One region of the Streptomyces luteosporeus genome, then DNA from elsewhere that is predicted to be linked to it. Evidence: riboswitches for the same ligand, from Rfam matches in the RefSeq annotation. Region 1 holds a riboswitch; each other region holds the start of a gene.
What was found. A riboswitch is a leader RNA that binds a small molecule or an ion and turns the genes downstream of it on or off. The one in region 1 is predicted to bind cyclic di-AMP.

Region 1 (6,705 bases):
ATGCCCGCTCCACCGGTGGCGCCCGCTCGAGCGGCGACAACCGCTCCGCCGGCAGTGCCCGGTCCGGGGGCGGCACCCGGTCCGGCGGTAGCGCCGGTTCCGGTGGCGGTGCCCGTTCGGGCGGGGATGCCCGTTCCGGTCGTGGCGCCCGCTCCGGTGGGGACGCCCGCACCGGCGGCAACGGCCGCGCCGGCGGGGATGCCCTCTCCGGCGGCAGCACCCGTTCCCGTGGGGGCGCCCGCCCCGAGGGCGAGGCCCGCTCCGGCGGCGACGCCCGCACCGGTCGCAGCACCCGTGGCAGCGGCGACAGCCGCTCCGGCAGCACCCGCTCCCGTGGCGACAGCCGCCCCGGCCGCGAAGACCGTCCCGCCCGCGAAGGCCGTCCCGCCCGGCGCCGCGCCAGCGGCCCCGCACGGGCTGCTGCCGCCGTCGTCGAGCCGGCCGCCGACTTCGAGGTGCCCGAGGCCACGACGCCGGCGCTGCCGCCCGTCGCCTCCTTCGCCGACCTCGACATGCCCAGCGCGCTGCTGAAGACGCTGACCCGCGAGGGCGTCACCGAGCCCTTCCCCATTCAGGCCGCGACCCTGCCGAATTCCCTCGCCGGGCGCGACGTCCTCGGCCGTGGGCGTACCGGTTCCGGCAAGACCCTCGCCTTCGGGCTCGCGCTCCTGGCCCGTACCGCGGGCCGGCGGGCCCTGCCGGGCCGGCCGCTGGCGCTGGTGCTGGTGCCCACCCGCGAGCTCGCGCAGCAGGTCACCGACTCCCTCACCCCCTACGCGGCCGCCCTGGACCTGCGTACGGTCACCGTCGTCGGCGGGCTGTCCATCGGCCGGCAGGCGCAGGCCCTCGGCCGCGGTGCCGAGGTCATGGTCGCGACGCCGGGCCGGCTCGCCGACCTGCTCCAGCGCGGCGACTGCGCCCTGGGCGACGTGACCGTCACCGTCCTGGACGAGGCGGACCAGATGGCCGACATGGGCTTCCTGCCCCAGGTCACCCGCCTGCTCGACCAGGTCGCCCCGGGCGGCCAGCGGATGCTGTTCTCCGCGACGCTGGACCGCAACGTCGACCGGCTCGTCCGCCGCTTCCTGACGGACCCCGTCACCCACTCCGTCGACCCCTCGGCGGGCGCGGTGGTGACCATGGAGCACCACCTGCTGCACGTCGCCGACGTGGAGGCCAAGCGCGAGGTGGTCACCCGGATCGCGGCCCGCGAAGGCCGCGTGATCATGTTCGTGGACACCAAGCGGGGCGCCGACCGGCTGGTCAAGCGCCTGCTGACGCAGGGTGTGCGGGCCGCGGCGCTGCACGGGGGCAAGAGCCAGCCGCAGCGCAACCGCGTCCTGGAGCAGTTCCGCACCGAGCAGGTGACGGCGCTGATCGCCACGAACGTGGCGGCGCGCGGCATCCACATCGACGGGCTCGACCTCGTCGTCAACATCGACCCGCCCGTCGACCACAAGGACTACCTGCACCGCGGCGGCCGTACGGCCCGGGCCGGCGAGGCGGGCACCGTCGTCACGCTCGTCCTGCCCGAGGAGCGGCGCGAGATGCGGCAGATGATGGCGACCGCGCGCATCGCCCCGGCGACGGCCGACGTCCACCCGCAGGACGCCGAGCTGGCCCGCATCACCGGCGCCCGGGAGCCGAGCGGCATCCCGGTGACGATCGCGGTGCCCACGCCCCGGCAGGAGCAGTCCCGGTCGGAGCAGCCCCGGCAGGAGCAGGCGCAGCGCCGTCCCGGGCGCGGCCGCACCCGCCCGGCCCGGCGCCGCCGGCCCGCGGGGGAGCGCGCATAACAATTGACGCTCCGTCAGAAAATCGGAGCGTCAACACGCCTGCGGATTCACCCGTTCGGCTTGGAATCCGGTCGCGCTGTCTATTAACGTTCGATAACGCAGCGCGGTCCTGGATACCGCCGCAAGAGGCGGTGCCGCGCGCCTTCGCCGAATCCCGTGAACGGAACCGGGGAACCATCCCTTTGGGGTGAATCGGGCCGCGCACCGGCCCGTAGGAGACCTTCCTGCTCCGAACCCGACAGCTAACCCGGTAGGCGAGTGGGAAGGAAAGGAGTGCGCCCCGGTGGCGTCCAACAGGCACGGTGCCGACGACGGTTCCTACACCGCGTACGACCCTCCGATCGTCCCGGCTTACGCCCCGCCCTACGATCCCGGCGCCACCGGCCCCGGCGACGACCTCCCGGCGACGCCGCTCGAGCGCGGCCGGCACCGCGCCGCCAAGCAGCGCGGCGGCACGATGGCCCGCAGCGGTGCCGTCCTCGGCGTGGGCATGATCGCGGCCGTCGGCGCGGGCGGCATGGCCAGCGCGCAGGACCGCCCGGCGGCCCCCATATCCGTGCCCGACCCCGGCCGGGACGCACCCGCCGCCCCCGCGGCATCCGCGGCGGCGTTCACCGAGGAAGCCGCCGACGCGGGCGAGGTGCTGCGGACGCGCATCATGCAGCAGGCCGAGCACCAGCAGGAGGCGGCGGAAGCGGCCGTGCAGGCGGCCGAGGCCCGGGCGGCAGCGGAACGGCACCATGCGATGGCCGCGCAGCAGGCGGCAGTGGCGGAGGCCGAGGCCAAGGCCGCTGCCGCGGCCCGGGCGGCGGCAGCCCGCGCGGCAGCGGCGCACGCGGCGGCAGCCGCACCCGCCCAGGCCGCGCCGCCGCAGCAGCGGACCCACCAGGCCCCACAGGCCCCGCACGCTCAGCAGGCCCCGCGTTCCGCGCCGCAAGCGCACCGCGCTCCCCAGCCCCACCGCGCCCCGCAGGCGCATCCGCAGGCGCAGACCGCCGCATCCTTCACACTGCCCCTGACCTCCTACACCCTGACCGCCGGCTTCGGGCGGGCCGGGGCGATGTGGTCGTCGCACCACCACACCGGCGAGGACTTCGCCGCCCCGACCGGCACTCCGGTGCGGGCCGTGAGCGGGGGCACGGTCACGCAGGCCGGCTGGGCGGGCGCGTACGGCTACCGCGTCGTGCTCACCCTCGGTGACGGTACGGAGGTCTGGTACTGCCACCTGTCGTCGATGGTGATCACCTCCGGCAAGGTCGGCGCCGGCACGGTCATCGGCCGGGTCGGGGCGACCGGCAATGTCACCGGTCCCCATCTGCACCTGGAGGTGCGGCCGGGCGGTGGCGCCCCGGTGGACCCGCTGTCCTGGCTGCGCAGCCGGGGCCTGCAGCCGTAGCGCGCGCTCCGCAACCGCAGGGAGGCAGCCGGGTCATAGCGGCGTGGATTCCCCTACGTATCCCGATTTTCCGGGAATGTTATCCGTGTGATCGGGAAATCAGAGGATGTGACGACGACCGCACCGACGATCACCACGTCCGTTCCCGCCCGCCTGGACCGGCTGCCCTGGTCCCGGTGGCACTGGACGGTGGTGATCGGGCTGGGCACCGTCTGGGTGCTGGACGGTCTGGAGGTCACGGTCGTCGGCAACATCGCCGGCCGCCTCTCCGAACAGGGCAGCGGCCTGCCCATCACCTCCGGCGGGGTGACGGGCCTGGCCGCCGCGCTGTACGTGGCGGGGGCGTGTTCCGGGGCGCTGTTCTTCGGCCGGCTCACCGACCTCTTCGGCCGCAAGAAACTCTTCATGGTCACCCTGGCCGTCTACCTGTCGGCGACCGCGCTGACCGCACTGTCGTACTCGTCCTGGTGGTTCTTCGTCTTCCGCTTCATGACGGGCTTCGGCATCGGCGGCGAGTACGCGGCCATCAACTCCGCCATCGACGAACTCATCCCGGCCGTCTACCGCGGCCGCGTCGACCTGATCATCAACGGCAGCTTCTGGCTCGGCGCGATCGCCGGATCGCTGCTGTCGATCCTGATGCTGGACACGAGCATCTTCGCCAAGGACGTCGGCTGGCGGCTGACCTTCGGGCTCGGCGTCGTGCTGGGCCTGGTGATCCTGCTCGTCCGGCGCCACGTTCCCGAAAGCCCACGCTGGCTGTTCATCCATGGCCGCAGCGGGGAGGCGGAGGAGCTGGTCACGGAGATCGAGAAACGCGTCGTCGCGGAGAAGGGCGCCGAGCTGCCGCCCGCGAAGGGGCGCTTCACCATTCGCCAGCGCGAGAGCTTCGGATTCCGGGACATCGCCCGGACCGTCTTCTCCGACTACCGCCGCCGGGCGGTGCTGGGGCTCGCCCTCTTCATCGGACAGGCGTTCCTCTACAACGCCATCACGTTCGGCTTCGGCGCGATCCTCACCCGCTTCTTCGGCGTCTCCACCTCCCGCACCGGCTATTTCTTCGCCGTCATAGCAGTGGGCAACTTCCTGGGCCCGCTCTTCCTCGGCAAGCTCTTCGACACGCTCGGCCGGCGCATCATGATCACCTCGACGTATCTGCTGGCCGGACTGCTGCTGTTCGCGACCGCCTGGCTCTTCGGCAGCGGCCGGCTCAACGCCGTCACCCTGACCGCGTGCTGGGCCGTCGTCCTCTTCTTCGCCTCGGCCGGAGCGAGCAGCGCGTACCTCACCGTCTCGGAGATCTTCCCGATGGAGACCAGGGCCATGGCCATCGCGTTCTTCTACGCGGTGGGCACAGCGGCGGGCGGCATCAGCGGCCCGCTGCTGTTCGCCGCCCTCACCCACAGCGGCGTCGTCGGGGACACCGTGCTCGCCTTCACCATCGGCGCCTCCCTGATGTGCATCGGCGGGGCGGTGGCCGCGTTCCTCGCCGTGGCCGCCGAAGGCCGCTCCCTCGAAGACATCGCCACCCCCCTGTCCGTCCACCCTCCCGAGCCCCTACCGGCTCCCGCACCCGCGGACTGACCGAAGACACCACCACGCGAACTGACGCGGAATAAGGCTGCCGGTAGGGGCGTTGTGGCATCGCATGGCTGACAACCACCGCACGATCGGCAGTCTCTCCGTCCACCCCCTCGCCCTCGGGGGCAACGTCTTCGGCTGGACGGCGGACGAGAAGGAGTCCTTCGCCGTCCTCGACGCCTACGCCGAGGCCGGCGGCAATTTCATCGACACCGCCGACGTCTACTCGGCATGGGTCCCCGGCAACCGGGGCGGCGAGTCCGAGACCATCCTCGGCGCCTGGCTCGCCGCCCGCGGCAACCGCGACCGGACCGTCATCGCCACCAAGGTCGGCGCCGGCGTCCCCGAACCGGCCGGCCTTGCACCCGCCACCATCAGGTCCCGCGTGGAGGAGTCCCTGCGCCGCCTGGGCACCGACTACATCGACCTCTACTACACCCACTACGACGACACCTCGCAGACGGTCGAGGACATCATCGGCACCCTCGACGCCCTGGTGAAGGAGGGCAAGGTCCGCGAGATCGCCGCCTCCAACATCAGCGCCGAACGCCTGGAGGCCTCCCTCGCCTTCTCCGACGCCTCCGGCCTCGCCAAGTACGTGGCGATCCAGCCCCACTACAACCTGGTCTCCCGCGACACCTACGAGGGCCCCCTCGCCGACGTCGCCGCCCGCCACGGCCTGGCCGCCGTCCCCTACTACGCCCTGGCCTCCGGCTTCCTCACCGGCAAGTACCGCCCCGGCACGACCGTGGACAGCGCCCGCGCGGGCAGCGCCGCCAAGCACCTGGAAACCGAGCGGGGCCGGCGCGTCCTGGCCGCCCTCGACGAGGTGGCCGCCGCCCACGGCGCGGACGTCTCCACCGTCGCCCTCGCCTGGCTCGCCGCCCAACCCACCGTGGCCACCCCCCTGGCCAGCGCCCGCACGGTCGACCAGCTCCCGGCCCTCCTCGCGGTGGCCGACCTGCACCTGACGGACGCCGAACTGGGGCAGCTCACCGAAGCCTCGGCATAGACACCGGCAACGGCTTCGTGGGCTACGCCCGCTTCTCCACCGCCCACGAAGCCACCGCCACCCCACCGGCGACGGCGAACACCGCCGGCCAGGCCCCGACCTTCTTCGCCAACGGATGCGCCCCACCGAACGCGGCGAGATACAACCCCGTCAGCCCGGCGGCGGCCTGCGCCCCGGCCTTGTCGTTCCACTCCCGAGCAGCCACCACCCCGGCGGCCCCCAACACCACCCCACCGAGCGCCCTCTTCTTCGTCCACCGCGCCACGCCGTACCCCCCGACAAGCCCGACGGCGGCTACGACAGACGCCGGAATCCCGCTCACTGCGGCCATGGCCCACACACCTCCGTGTCGACAGACGATCTCCTGCGAGATTAACCCTCGACCGGTGCGGTGCGTCGGGCCTCGTGGTGCTCGCGGTGGTACGCCAGGTGTTCGGCAGCTATCGCGTGCTGGGGATGCAGGCGCAGCTCGTACGTACGCTGCTGGGAGCCGTGTTCCACGACCGTGCCGCCCGGGTCAATGGTGAGCATCCCGAAATCGAAAGCCACATGGTGGTTCGGGCACAGGCACAGGACGTTCTCCGGGGTGTCCGGCCCGTTGTGGGGACGGCCCAACGGCCTAATGTGGGCCGCTTCCGAGTAAGCGCCGGTCGGCGTCTCGATGCGGGTGCCACACACCTGACACGCGTAGTCGTACAGCCGCTTGACGGTATTGGCCACGGCCGTACTCCGCACCACGCGCTGCGTCGAGGTCACCCTGCGGCCGGGCGCATCGTTCCCGGTGGGAAGGGGCTCGTCGCGCGGGGGCCGGCCGAACTTCGCAGCATTGTGGGCCGCCCTGATGTCCGCTTCGTTGACCCCGGCCGCGTCAACGGCAACCAGGCGGTACTGCCACACCAGGAAGCCCGACTCGCCGCGCT
Region 2 (6,705 bases), on a different contig from region 1:
AGGAGATCTCGGTCGGCGACCTGGTCGCCCTCATCGGCAAGATCATGGACGCCGAGCTCGACGTGCGGGAGGACAGCGCCCGGGTGCGCCCGGCCGCCTCCGAGGTGATGCGTCTGGTCTGCGACTCCTCCCGGCTGCGGGCCGCCACCGGCTGGGCGCCGGCGCACACCCTGGAGCAGGGGCTCGCGCAGACCGTCGACTTCTTCCGCGACCCCGCCAACCTCTCCCGCTACAAGACCGGCATCTACAACGTCTGACGTTCTCGGCCCACCCACGCCGCACCACAACCGTGTGCCGCCCGCGGGGCGGCACAAGAGAGGAACGGCACCGACATGCACGCAGTCATCCTCGCCGGAGGCAAGGGCGTCCGGCTCCGCCCGTACACCACCGCACTGCCCAAGCCCCTGGTGCCCATCGGCGATCAGCACGCCATCCTCGAAATCGTCATGCGCCAGCTGGCGGGCGCCGGGTTCACCAGCTGCACCCTGGCCATCGGCCACCTGGGCCACATCATCCGCGCCTACGTGGGCGACGGCTCGCAGTGGGGCCTGCGCGTGGACTACACCACCGAGGAGAGCCCGCTGGGCACCATGGGCCCGCTGCTGACCATGGCCGACCGGCTGCCCGAGCGGTTCCTGGTGATGAACGGCGACGTCCTGACCGACCTCGACTTCGGCGACGTGCTGCGCGACCACACCGCCTCCGGGGCGCCGCTGACCATCGCCACCTATCCGCGCCGGGTCAGCATCGACTTCGGGGTGCTGACCACGGAGGCCGACCGGGTCGTGGCCTTCACCGAGAAGCCCAGCATGGACTACCGGGTCTCCATGGGCGTCTACGGCGTCAGCCGCGATGCGCTCGGCCGCTACACGCCCGGCCTGCCGCTGGGCTTCGACGAGTTGGTGCTGGACCTGCTGGAGGCCGGCACCCCGCCGCGCGCCTATGATTTCGACGGGTACTGGCTGGACATCGGCCGGCCGGACGACTACGACCGGGCGAACGCGGAGTTCGCCGTCCGCCGCGACATGCTGATCAAGGGAGCGTGACCGGCCCCGTGCGCATCCTCCTCCTCGGCGCGACCGGCTTCCTGGGCCGGCACGCCGCCGAGCGCCTGCGCGCCCTGCCGGGCGCGCTGGTGCTCGAGGGCGGCCGCTCCCCGCGCGCCGCCTTTCCCCTCGACCTCGCGGCCACGTGCCCGGACCGGCTGATCTCCGTGGTGCGCGGCGCGGCCCCCGACGCCGTGGTCAACTGCGCCGGGGCGGTGGGCGGCAGCGCGCTGACCCTCACCGGCGTCAACGCCCGCGGCCCCGCGCTGCTGTGCGAGGCCCTGCACGCGGCGGCCCCCGACGCGCGCCTGGTGCACCTGGGCTCGGCGGCCGAGTACGGGCCGGCCGACGGCCACCGGCCGGCGGCCGAGGCCGGCCCGGCGCGCCCGGCCGGGCTGTACGGCGCGAGCAAGCTCGCCGGCACCCTCGCGGTGACCGGATCCGGCCTGGACGCGGTGGTGCTGCGGGTGTTCAACCCCGTCGGCCCCGGCGCCCCGGCCGCCTCCCTGCCCGGCCGGCTGGCCGCCGCGCCGCGCGCGGCGGGCCCCGACGGCCGGGTGAAGACGGGCGACCTGTCGGCGTACCGCGACTTCGTCGACGTACGGGACGTCGCGGAGGCCGTCGCCCGGGCCGTGACCGCGCCCCGGCCGCTGCCCGCCGTCCTCAACGTCGGCAGCGGCACGGCCCGTCTCGTACGGGACGTCGCCGAGGGGCTGCTGCGGGCGGGCGGCTTCACGGGGGACGTGGGCGAGCGCGTCGACGAGCAGGGCGACGGTTCGCCGCGCTCGGCCGCCGTGCCCTGGCAGCAGGCCGACACCACCGCCGTCACCCGCAGCCTGGGGTGGACCCCGCGCCGCTCGCTGGAGGAGTCCCTGGCGGATCTGTGGGCCGAGGTGCGCGACCGGCCCGAGGAGTACGTCCGGTGACGTCCGGGCGGCTGCTGGTCCCGCTGTACGTCCATCCCGGCGAGGGGCCACAGGCGTGGGAGGCCCTGCTGCGCGAGGCCCCGCGCCTGCACGCGGTGGTGCTCAACGCGGCCGACGGTCCCGGCGACCGGCCCGATCCGGCCTTCCGTGCGGTGGCCGGACGGCTGCGCGCCGCGGGCGTCGCGCTGCTGGGGTACGTCGACACCGGGTACGGCCGGCGGCGCACCCGCGCCGTGGTCGCCGACGTGCGCCGGCACCGCCGGTGGTACGAGGTGGACGGGGTCTTCCTCGACCAGGTGCCGGTGCACGCCGCCCACCTGCCCCGCTACCGCCGGCTGGTGCTGGCCGCGCGGGTGCTGGGCGCCCGCAGCGCCGTGCTCAACCCGGGCACGCACCCGGACCCCGGGTACGCGGAGCTGGCCGATGTGCTGGTGACCTTCGAGGGGACGTGGGAGGACTACCGCCGGGCGCGGGTGCCGGCGTGGACGGCCGACCATCCGCCGGAGCGCTTCTGCCACCTGGTGCACGCGGTGCCCGAGGGGCGGGCGCACGAGGTGGCCCGCACGGCCGCGGTCCGCGGCGCGGGCGTGCACTGCGCCGTGCCGGGCACGGGTGCGAACCCGTGGCGCAGCGCCCCGCCGCCGGCCGGTGCGCAGGAGATGCAGGAACAGGAACGGGAACAGGAACGGGGAGGGACGCGGTGAAGGACCGGCGCCTACGGGCCGGGTTGCTGGGCGTGCTGCTGCTGGTGCTGGCGAGTTGCTCGTCGGCGCCGGAGGAGGACGAGGACGGCGAGCCGGACGGGAGGCCGACGGCCACCGCGCCGGCCCCCTCGGGGCGGCCCGGTGACCGCTGGCAGCCGCGCCCGGGCACGGCCTGGCAGTGGCAGCTCGGCGGGAAGCTCGCCGCGGCCGACACCTCCCTCGACGTGCCCGTCTACGACATCGACGGCTTCGAGAACACGGCGGAGACCGTGGCGGCGCTGCACGCCCGCGGCCGGAAGGTGATCTGTTACATCAACGCCGGTGCGTGGGAGGACTTCCGGCCGGACAAGGACGCGTTCCCCAAGGGGCTGCTGGGCCGCAAGAACAAGGGCTGGGACGGCGAGAAGTGGCTGGACATCCGCCGTCTGGACGAGCTGCGGCCGCTCATGGCCGCCCGCATGGACATGTGCCGTCAGAAGGGTTTCGACGCGGTCGAGCCGGATCTGACGGAGGGGTTCCGCAACGGCACGGGATTTCCGCTGACGGCCGCCCACCAGCTGGCGTTCAACCGGATGCTGGCGCGGCTGGCGCACGAGCGCGGGCTCGCGGTGGGGCTGAAGAACGACCTGGAGCAGATTCCCGCGCTGGTGGGCGACTTCGACTTCGCGGTGAACGAGCAGTGCGCGCAGTACAAGGAGTGCGAGAAGCTGACCCCCTTCATCAAGGAGAACAAAGCGGTCTTCCACGTCGAATACGACCTTCCGACGGACAAATTCTGCGGCACGGCGAAGCGGCTGGGGCTGAGTTCGATGCGCAAGAAGCTGGAGCTGGACGCCTGGCGCGAGCCGTGCTGACGGGCCGTCACCTACCCGCGGTAGCCCGCCTTCCGTCGCAGGACAGGCGGTCTGGACAGGTGATGGTTGCACCATTTCGCCCGAAGTGAAGAAGTTCACAATTGCCGCTCCGGGTACGGAATCCGGGCGGGCGATGGTGCAGGATCTCTCGTCGAACACAAGATCCCGTCACCGAGGCGGGCCACCCGGGCGGAACGCCGAGTCCTGCCGCCGCACCGGGTGCGGAATCGATTCGTCGATCGGCAGGAGCGGGAGACCCAAGCGGTACGGACCACGAACGCGGTGGTCCTTGGGGTGAAGCCAGATGCTGGCCGGGCAACTTCGCAGCCCGAACCCGACAGGTCATCTTTCGCAGGCGGATGCCGAAGGGCTGTGGCATGTCTGCGTTGCCTCGCATACCTGCACTCGTTTCCCGGGCCGCCACCGCGTCGGCCCTGACCGCCGCCACCGTCGCGGCATCGGTCCTCGTTCCCGGCCTCGCCCCCGGCGCCTCGGCGGCGACCACCGGCGAGCAGGCACTGAGGATCGCGGCCTCCAAGGCCGGCTCCCCCTACCAGTGGGGCGCCACCGGCCCCAACCGCTTCGACTGCTCGGGCCTGACCCTGTACTCGTTCAAGAAGGCCGGCAAGAACCTGCCGCGCACCGCCGCCGACCAGTACAACCGCACCCGGCACATCTCCGCCGGCTCCCGCACACCGGGCGACCTGGTGTTCTTCCACTCCGGCAGCAACGTCTACCACGTCGGGATCTACGCGGGTAGCAACACGATCTGGCACGCCCCCAAGCCGGGCACCACCGTGCGCAAGGAACGCATCTGGACCGGCAGCGTCTGGTACGGCCGGGTGGGCTGACCCCCGCCCCGGCCTCCCGTCCTCGCCGGCCGCCGTCAGGCGACGGCGAGGACGATCTTTCCGGTGAGGTGGCCGTGCTCGCTCTCCCGGTGCGCGTCGGCCGCCTCCTCCAGGCGGTAGAGGCGGTGGACGGGCAGCTGCAGCAGCCCCGCCTCGTGCAGGGCCAGCGCCTCGTTCAGCGCGGGCACCGGCCGTACCTCCCGGCCGCCCGAGCTGAAGCGGGCCCCGTGCAGCCGGGCGCCCTCGGCGTCGGCGATCGACACCACCCGGTCGGCGCCGCCGGTCACCTCGACGGACACCCACACGGCGTCCCCCTTGCCCACGGCGTCCAGCGCCGCGTCCACCCGGCCGGGCGCGGCCGCCTCGCGCACCCGCTCGGCGAGCCCCTGCCCGTACGTCACCGGGATCGCCCCGAGGCCGCGCAGGTAGGCGTGGTTGGACTCGCTCGCCGTGCCGATGACCCGCACCCCGCGGGCCCGGGCGAACTGCACGGCCAGGGTGCCCACGCCGCCGGCGGCGCCGTGGACGAGCAGCGTCTCGCCGTCGCCGAGGTCCAGCAGCTCCATCACCCGCCGGGCCGTCTCGGCGGCCACCGGCAGGGCGGCCGCCTCCTCCCAGGCGAGCGAGACGGGCTTGATGACGACCTGGTCCTCCCGGGCCAGCGCCTGCTCGGCGTAGGCGCCGGTCACGGTGCGCCCGAACACGGCGTCCCCCGCCCGTACCTGCGTCACGCCCTCCCCCACCGCCTCGACCAGGCCGGACGCCTCCACGCCGGGGACGTGCGGCAGCTCCAGGGGGAAGGTGCCGGCCATGGCACCGCTGCGCAGCTTGTGGTCGAGCGGGTTGACGCCGGCGCAGCGCACCGCGATGCGGACCTGTCCCGGCCCGGGGACGGGCAGCGGCACCTCGACCGGCCGCAGGACGTCGGCCGGTCCGTACGAGCTGAAGGAGATCGCCTTGATCGTCGTCATGTGATCACCTTGATCGACGACCGGCCGATTCGCCGCCAGGCCGGGCCGGACCGCCACCCGGATACCGTGCTCCGGTGCCGGCGCCTACGCCCCTTCCTCGGCGAGCCGCTTGACGCCTTCGAGGGTGGCGCGCATGCCCGCCTTGAACTCCTCCAGCCGCATGGCCACGAGCTCCTCCTCGCGATCGGGCATCCGGGCGATGGCCACGCTGATCCCCGAGGGCGCGGGGCCCATGCGCACGGACTGGCGCAGCAGCGTGGCCGCCCCCTCCGGACCGTCGGGCTCCAGTTCGAACTTCCAGGTGGCAATGGGGTGGGCCGGGTCGGCCTCGCCGCCGCCGTAGCGGCCGTCGGGGTCGGTGACCGCCCAGCTGAACAGCCGCTCGGGGACCAACCCGACGACGTGGGAGACCGTCCGCCACTCCCCCGCGTACGGGTGGCGGTTGAACCCCTCGAAGCGCGCGCCCGGCTCCGCACCGGTGGCACCGTCCAGCCAGGCCGTGCTCTGGAGCTCGGTGCTCAGGCGGGCGGGCAGGCCGATGTCCGTCACGAGCTTCCACACGACGGCCGCAGGCGCGTCGATGCGGATCTCCTCCTGTGCACCCGGGGCGTCCGCCAGACGCATGATGTCTCCCTCCCCAACTGAACATGACAAGCCGTTGGGCACAGTGTGCAACACCCCTCGGAGGCGGGTGCCACGGCGGGCCCGGTTCACCGCACGTCCACCGGCCGTGCGCACCGCTGGGGGATGCTGGACGGTGTGACAGCGCAATTCGTGGTCTCGGTGCACGACGTCGCCCCCTGGAGCTTCTCGCGGACCCGCGAGTGGGTGGCCGAGCTGGAGTGCCGCGACGTGCCGGCGACGCTGCTGCTCGTACCGGGCGCCTGGCGCGGGGTTCCGCTGGCGGACGACCCCGCCCTCGTCCGGTGGCTGCACGCCGCCGCGCGGCGCGGGCACGAGCTCGCCCAGCACGGCTTCACGCACCGGGCCGTGCCCGGCGGCCCCCGTCGCCGGCGCCTGCTGAACCGGCTCCTGGCCCGCGGGTGCGCCGAGTTCTGTGCGCTCGACGCGCGCGAGGCCGCCGACCGCCTCGCCCGGGGACGGGCGGAACTGGCCCGCGCCGGGATCCACCCGCAGGGCTTCACCCCGCCCGGCTGGCTCGCCTCCCCCGGCACCATGGCGGCCCTGCGCGCCTCGGGCCTCGCCTACACCACCTCCCACCTGGCCGTGCACGACCTGCGCACCGGCCGGCGATACCGCCTGCCCGCCCTGTGCCACCGCCCCGGCGGCCTCGGTGAGCACGCGGCGGCCCGCCTCCTGCCGTGGGCGGCCTGCCGGTGGGCCCGCCGGGGC
Region 3 (6,705 bases), on a different contig from region 1:
CAGGATCCGGCGCTGGACGGGCTTGAGGCCGTCGCGGGCGTCGGGCAGGGCGCGCGAGTAGATGACGGAGTAGGCGTACTCGAGGAAGGAGCCCTGCATCTCGTCGACGACGTCGATGTCGAGGATCCGCTCCTCGAACTCTTCCGGCGGCGGGGTCTTCGTGCTGCGGCGGGCCATCGCGGCTGCGGCTCCTTCGATCGATTGCCGGGGCTGGATCTGACGCGGACCATTGTGGACCGCTCCACCGACAACGCCGACCGCGACCCGGCCGCCACGCGTCACCACCCGTGCAGGGGACCCCCTCCGCGCCCGGGGAACTTCGCCGGAAGCCTGCGCGGTTGCATACAGTGACAGCACTGTTCAATCACGCGAGTCGTCGCGAGGCACCGCGAGATCTCAAGAGATCGAAGGGACGTACATGCCCATGGGTCACACGGCCACGCAACAGGCCGGTTCCGGCGGCCTGACAGCGACCGAGCACCGGCTGGCCAACGGCCTGAGGGTGGTGCTCTCCGAAGATCACCTCACCCCCGTGGCGGCCGTCTGCCTCTGGTACGACGTCGGCTCCCGCCACGAGGTGCAGGGCCGCACCGGCCTCGCCCACCTCTTCGAGCACCTGATGTTCCAGGGCTCCGCGCAGGTCAAGGGCAACGGCCACTTCGAGCTGGTGCAGGGCGCCGGCGGGTCGCTCAACGGCACGACCAGCTTCGAGCGCACCAACTACTTCGAGACGATGCCCGCCCACCAGGTCGAGCTGGCCCTGTGGCTGGAAGCCGACCGAATGGGCTCGCTGCTGGCCGCCCTCGACGAGGAGTCGATGGAGAACCAGCGCGACGTCGTCAAGAACGAGCGCCGCCAGCGCTACGACAACGTGCCCTACGGCACCGCGTTCGAGAAGCTGACGGCCATGGCCTACCCCGAGGGCCACCCGTACCACCACACGCCCATCGGCTCCATGGCCGACCTCGACGCCGCCTCCCTGGAGGACGCGCGGGCCTTCTTCCGCACCTACTACGCGCCGGGCAACGCCGTCCTGTCCGTCGTCGGCGACATCGACCCGGAGCAGACCCTCGCCTGGATCGAGAAGTACTTCGGCTCCATCCCCGCGCACGACGGCAAGCAGCCCCCGCGCGACGGCGCCCTGCCGGAGACCATCGGCCGCGAGCTGCGCGAGGTCGTCCGCGAGGAGGTGCCCTCGCGCGCCCTGATGGCGGCCTACCGCCTGCCGCACGACGGCACCCGCGAGGCGGACGCGGCCGACGTGGCGCTGACCATCCTCGGCGGCGGCGAGTCCTCCCGCCTGCACAACCGCCTGGTGCGCCACGACCGCAGCGCCGTCGCCGCCGGCTTCGGCCTGCTGCGCCTGGCCGGGGCGCCCTCGCTGGGCTGGCTGGACGTCAAGGCGTCCGGCGGCGTGGAGGTGGCCGACATCGAGGCCGCCGTCGACGAGGAGCTCACCCGCTTCGCCGCCGAGGGCCCCACCCCCGAGGAGATGGAGCGCGCCCAGGCCCAGCTGGAGCGCGAGTGGCTGGACCGGCTCGCCACCGTCAGCGGCCGGGCGGACGAGCTGTGCCGCTTCGCCACGCTCTTCGGCGACCCGCAGCTGGCGCTCACCGCCGTCCAGCGCGTCCTGGAGGTGACCCCGCAGGAGGTGCAGCAGATCGCCAAGGCCCGCCTGCACCGGGACAACCGTGCCGTGCTGGTCTACGAGCCCACGCCGCAGACCGCGCCCACGGTCGACGAGGACACCATCAAGAACGCCACCGAGATCGAAGAAGAGGAGACGGCAAAGTGAGCGACGCCGTAGCCGCGAGCACGACGGACACCGCCGGCCCCTCGATGGTGTTCCACCCCCAGCCCAAGCCGGGCCTGCCCACCCCCTGGGCGTTCCCGGCCCCCGAGCGCGGGCAGCTGCCCAACGGCCTGACCGTGCTGCGCTGCCACCGCCCCGGGCAGCAGGTCATCGCCGTCGAGATCGTCCTGGACGTCCCGCTGGCCGCCGAGCCCGAGGGCCTGGACGGCGTCGCCACGATCATGGCCCGCGGCTTCTCCGAGGGCACGGACAAGCTCAGCGCCGAGGAGTTCGCCGCGGAGCTGGAGCGCTGTGGGGCCACCCTCGACGCCCACGCCGACCACCCGGGCGTACGGCTGTCCCTGGAGGTGCCGGCCTCCCGGCTGCCCAAGGCCCTCGGCCTGCTGGCCGACGCCCTGCGCGGCCCGGCCTTCCCCGACGGCGAGATCGAGCGCCTGGTGCGCAACCGCCTCGACGAGATCCCGCACGAGCTGGCCAACCCCGCCCGCCGGGCGGCCATGGCGCTGGCCGCCGAGCTGTTCCCGGCCGACGTCCGGATGTCCCGGCCGCGCCAGGGCAGCCAGGAGACGGTCGAGCGCATCGACGCCACCGCCGTGCGCGCCTTCTACGAGGCCCACGTGCGGCCCGCCGCGGCCACCGCCGTGGTCGTCGGCGACTTCACCGGCACCGACCTCGACCACGTCCTGCAGCAGTCGCTGGGCGCGTGGACGGGCGCGCCGGCGCAGCGGCGCGCCCCGCAGCCCGTCACCGCCGACGACACCGGCCGCGTCGTCATCGTCGACCGTCCCGGTGCGGTGCAGACCCAGCTGCTGATCGGACGCACCGGCTCCGACCGACACGACCGCATCTGGCCGGCCCAGGTGCTCGGCACGTACTGCCTCGGCGGCACCCTCACCTCGCGGCTGGACCGCGTCCTGCGCGAGGAGAAGGGCTACACCTACGGCGTGCGCTCCTTCGGGCAGGTGCTGCTGTCCTCGCCGGAGGGCACCGGCGTTTCCCTGCTCGCCATCAGCGGCTCCGTCGACACCCCCAACACCGGCCCCGCCCTCGAGGACCTGTGGACGGTGCTGCGCACGCTGGCCGCCGAGGGGCTGACGGACCAGGAGCGCGACGTCGCCGTGCAGAACCTGGTGGGCGTCGCCCCGCTGAAGTACGAGACGGCGGCCGCCGTCGCCGGCACGCTCGCCGACCAGGTCGAGCAGTTCTTGCCGGACGACTTCCAGGGGCACCTGTACGAACGCCTCGCGCTGACCGGCACGGTGGAGGCCACCGCCGCCGTCGTGAGCGCCTTCCCCGCGGACCGGCTGGTGACGGTGCTCGTCGGCGACGCGGCGCAGATCGCCGAGCCCGTGAAGGCGCTGGGCATCGGCCCGGTGACGGTGATCCCCGCCTGACGGAGCATCAGTTCGACTGAGGTGGCGCGTGGGTCCGAGGGGACCCACGCGCCACCTTTATGTCCACTTTCAGGCGGTGGTTGCGTGTTGGTCGTGTGGCGTACGTCATAAAAACCCACTTCTGTTTGCCGATCGAATCTGACGACGATTAGCGTCAGCTCGGCAGTCCGTCAGATCGGAGCCGCAAACCGCGGTCCCGGGCAGCCATCGCCGAGTCCCACGCGACCCCCAGGGCCGCAGGGAGCCGGGGACCCAAAGTCCCCTGGGGTGAATCGGTTCCCTTTCACGAGGGGACCGTAGGAGACCTTCCTGCTCCGAACCCGTCAGCTAACCCGGTAGGCGAGAAGGAAGGAAAGGATCAGCGACAGCCATGTCGTTCACCCGTCCCACCGGGAAGCACCGTCGTCCGAGCCGCGCCGTGCGCGTGGGCGCCAACGTCGCGGGCATCGCCACGCTGACCGCCGCCGGTGTGGTCGCCGGTGTCGCCGCCCCCGCCTTCGCCGCCTCCGACGACTCCCAGCGCCCCGAGGACACCGGCCTGAGCCAGGCCGTCGTCATCGGTGACGTCATGGCCGGCAACGTCGACGCCCAGGCCGAGACCCAGCGCGGCATCGCCGACGAGGCCAACGCCCGTCAGCAGGCCGAGGCCAACGCCAAGCGGCTGGCCGCCGAGGCCAAGCAGCGCGCCGAGGAGGCCCAGCGCAAGCTCGACGAGGAGCGCGCCGCCAAGGAGCGCGCCGCCCGCGACGCCGAGCGCAAGCGCCTGGGGACGTTCGTCAGCCCGATCGAGGGCTCCTACGTCTCCACCTCGTACAAGGCCTCCAGCAACCTGTGGTCCTCCGGCAGCCACACCGGCATCGACTTCCACGCCGAGACGGGCACCTCGGTGCGCGCGGTCGGCATGGGCACGATCGTCGAGGCCGGCTGGGGCGGCGCCTACGGCAACAACGTCGTGATCCAGATGGCCGACGGCACGTACACGCAGTACGGCCACCTGTCGTCCATCGACGTCTCCGTCGGCCAGTCGGTCACCCCGGGCCAGCAGATCGGCCTGTCGGGCGCCACCGGCAACGTCACCGGCCCGCACCTGCACTTCGAGGCCCGCACGGCCCCGACCTACGGCTCCGACATCGACCCGGTCGCCTACCTGGCCTCGCACGGCGTCAACGTCTGACGGCTCCCGCTTCCGCGCACGGCGCGAGCAAGGCCCCGGCCCCTGCGGCCGGGGCCTTCGTGCACCGTACCGGCTGGCCGAAAGGCGTCCGTGCGGCAGGAGGCACCATCGGAAATGCCCGGCCGGCTCGCATAGAGTCGCTGAACGGGCGTCAGACGACGGGGCACATCCGGAGGTACAGCGATGAGAGACCGTTCGTGAACGGCGACGGCGCCGGCACGGTGACCGTCCCCGGACCCGCCGGTGGCGGCGGAGGCCGGGACGGCGTCCGCCGGCTGTCCGCGCACGCCGTGTGCGCCGCCATCCGGGACGACATCGTCGCGGGCGTCCATCCGCCCGGCAGCAGGCTCGTCGAGGAACTCCTCGCCCGCCGCTACGGCGTCTCCCGCGTCCCCGTGCGCGAGGCCCTGCGCACCCTCGCCTCCGAGGGGTTCGTCACCACCCGCCGCCATGCGGGCGCCTGCGTGGCCGAGCCCAGCGAGCGCGAGGCCGCCGACCTGCTGGACGTCCGCGCCCTGCTGGAGCCGCTGGGGGCCGCGCGGGCCGCCCAGCGGCGCACCGAGGCGCACCTGAAGGTGCTGCGCGGGCTGGTCCGGCTGGGCCGCGACCGGGCCCGCGCGGACCGGGTGGGGGAGTTGTGCCGGCTCGGCGACTGGTTCGACGAGACCCTCGCCCAGGCCTCCGGCAGCCCGAGCCTCGCCGCGCTCCTCACCCAGCTGCGCCGCAAGATCGCCTGGGTGTACGTGCCGGTGCCGCCGGTGCGTCCGCTGGAGGCGTGGGAGACCTGCGGGGCGCTGGTGGACGCGGTGGCCCGCGGCGACGCCGAGCGGGCCCGGGAGCTCGCCACCCGCCGGGCCGGGCGCCCGCCCGGCGCGTTCCGGCTGCGGCCGGTGCGCGAGTCCGTGCAGAGCACGGGCGTCCCCTCCTAGGGCCCCGAAGGGGCGCGGGGAACTGCGCGACAAGCCACCAACGGCCTGCAGCCGACGTACCACCCCGGGACCTGCGGGCACGTCGTGGCCGATCGCGCCCGCGCGGCGGCAGCCGCACATCGACACTGCCCCGCGCCCCTTCGGGGCGCCATGGTGCCGCATGACGAAGGGGCCGCGGCGGCCGCGTGCGGGCCGCCGCGGCCCCGCCGCGGAAGGTCTTGGTCGGATCCGTGGATCAGACGGTCTCCGGGAGCTCCTCGAGCCCCTCGGCGACCAGCTTGGCCAGGCGGTCGAGCGCGGCCTCGGCACCCTCGGCCTCGGTGGCCAGGACGATCTCCTCGCCACCCTGGGCGCCCAGGCCCAGCACGGCGAGCATGGACGCGGCGTTGACGGGGTTGCCGTCCGCCTTGGCGATCGTCACGGGGACGCCGGCGGCGGTCGCCGCACGGACGAAGATCGACGCGGGCCGGGCGTGCAGGCCCTCGGCCCAGCCGACGTTGACGCGGCGCTCAACCATGGTGTTGCCCTTCGAGTCGACAGTGGTTGTCTAGACCATTGTGGCACGGGGGCCGCGGTGCCCCGGCCCGGCCGCCCGGCTGCGCCGTCCGGCCGGTGGACACGGGGCCGCCCGGCCCGGGCCGGCTGTCGGCGGGCGGCCTTACCCTGGCCCCATGCAGACGCCGCCCGAGCACGCGTACCCGGCCCACTGGGAGGCGGACGTCGTGCTGCGCGACGGCGGCATCGCCCAGATCCGCCCCATCGCGCCCGACGACGCGCAGCGCCTGGTGAGTTTCTACGAGCAGGTCTCGGACGAGTCCAAGTACTACCGCTTCTTCGCGCCCTACCCGCGCCTGTCCGACCGGGACGTGCACCGCTTCACCCACCACGACTACGTCGACCGGGTGGGCCTCGCGGCCACCGTCGCGGGGGAGTTCATCGCCACCGTCCGCTACGACCGCGTCGACGCCCGCGGCCTGCGCGCGGCCGCCCCCGCCGACGAGGCCGAGGTGGCCTTCCTCGTCCAGGACGCCCACCAGGGCCGCGGCGTGGCCTCCGCCCTCCTCGAACACATCGCGGCCGTCGCCCGCGAGCGCGCGATCCGCCGCTTCACGGCCGAGGTGCTGCCCGCCAACACCAAGATGATCAAGGTGTTCACGGACGCGGGCTACACCCAGAAACGCAGCTTCGAGGACGGCGTCGTCCGCCTCGAGCTCGACCTGGAGCCCACCGACGCCTCCCTCGCCGTCCAGCGCGCCCGCGAGCAGCGCGCCGAGGCCCGCTCCGTCCAGCGCCTGCTCGCCCCCCGCTCGATCGCCGTCGTCGGCGCCGGCCGCGAGGCCGGCGGCATGGGCCGTACCGTCCTGCGCAACGTGCTGGCCGGCGGCTTCGCCGGGC

Region 2: linked by a shared signal. The riboswitch ahead of ABD361_RS05520 (C40 family peptidase) and the one ahead of ABD361_RS25925 (M23 family metallopeptidase) in region 1 are both predicted to bind cyclic di-AMP.
Region 3: linked by a shared signal. The riboswitch ahead of ABD361_RS06905 (M23 family metallopeptidase) and the one ahead of ABD361_RS25925 (M23 family metallopeptidase) in region 1 are both predicted to bind cyclic di-AMP.

Annotation. Positions count from the first base shown of each region.
Region 1 is NZ_BAAASL010000024.1:19,622-26,326, reverse strand. Features, by position in the region: gene ABD361_RS25930 (DEAD/DEAH box helicase) at 1-1,796, shown strand, start outside; cyclic di-AMP (ydaO/yuaA leader) riboswitch at 1,932-2,068, shown strand; gene ABD361_RS25925 (M23 family metallopeptidase) at 2,080-3,192, shown strand; gene ABD361_RS25920 (MFS transporter) at 3,301-4,776, shown strand; gene ABD361_RS25915 (aldo/keto reductase) at 4,841-5,785, shown strand; gene ABD361_RS25910 (hypothetical protein) at 5,808-6,116, opposite strand; gene ABD361_RS25905 (YDG/SRA domain-containing protein) at 6,158-6,705, opposite strand, start outside.
Region 2 is NZ_BAAASL010000003.1:344,394-351,098, reverse strand. Features, by position in the region: gene ABD361_RS05545 (SDR family NAD(P)-dependent oxidoreductase) at 1-257, shown strand, start outside; gene ABD361_RS05540 (sugar phosphate nucleotidyltransferase) at 333-1,046, shown strand; gene ABD361_RS05535 (NAD-dependent epimerase/dehydratase family protein) at 1,055-1,972, shown strand; gene ABD361_RS05530 (spherulation-specific family 4 protein) at 1,969-2,676, shown strand; gene ABD361_RS05525 (endo alpha-1,4 polygalactosaminidase) at 2,673-3,530, shown strand; cyclic di-AMP (ydaO/yuaA leader) riboswitch at 3,754-3,904, shown strand; gene ABD361_RS05520 (C40 family peptidase) at 3,908-4,381, shown strand; gene ABD361_RS05515 (NADP-dependent oxidoreductase) at 4,417-5,343, opposite strand; gene ABD361_RS05510 (SRPBCC family protein) at 5,437-5,976, opposite strand; gene ABD361_RS05505 (DUF2334 domain-containing protein) at 6,112-6,705, shown strand, end outside.
Region 3 is NZ_BAAASL010000004.1:279,676-286,380, reverse strand. Features, by position in the region: gene ABD361_RS06920 (DNA gyrase/topoisomerase IV subunit A) at 1-177, opposite strand, end outside; gene ABD361_RS06915 (M16 family metallopeptidase) at 425-1,795, shown strand; gene ABD361_RS06910 (M16 family metallopeptidase) at 1,840-3,207, shown strand; cyclic di-AMP (ydaO/yuaA leader) riboswitch at 3,406-3,563, shown strand; gene ABD361_RS06905 (M23 family metallopeptidase) at 3,578-4,381, shown strand; gene ABD361_RS06900 (GntR family transcriptional regulator) at 4,603-5,310, shown strand; gene ABD361_RS06895 (HPr family phosphocarrier protein) at 5,546-5,827, opposite strand; gene ABD361_RS06890 (bifunctional acetate--CoA ligase family protein/GNAT family N-acetyltransferase) at 5,982-6,705, shown strand, end outside.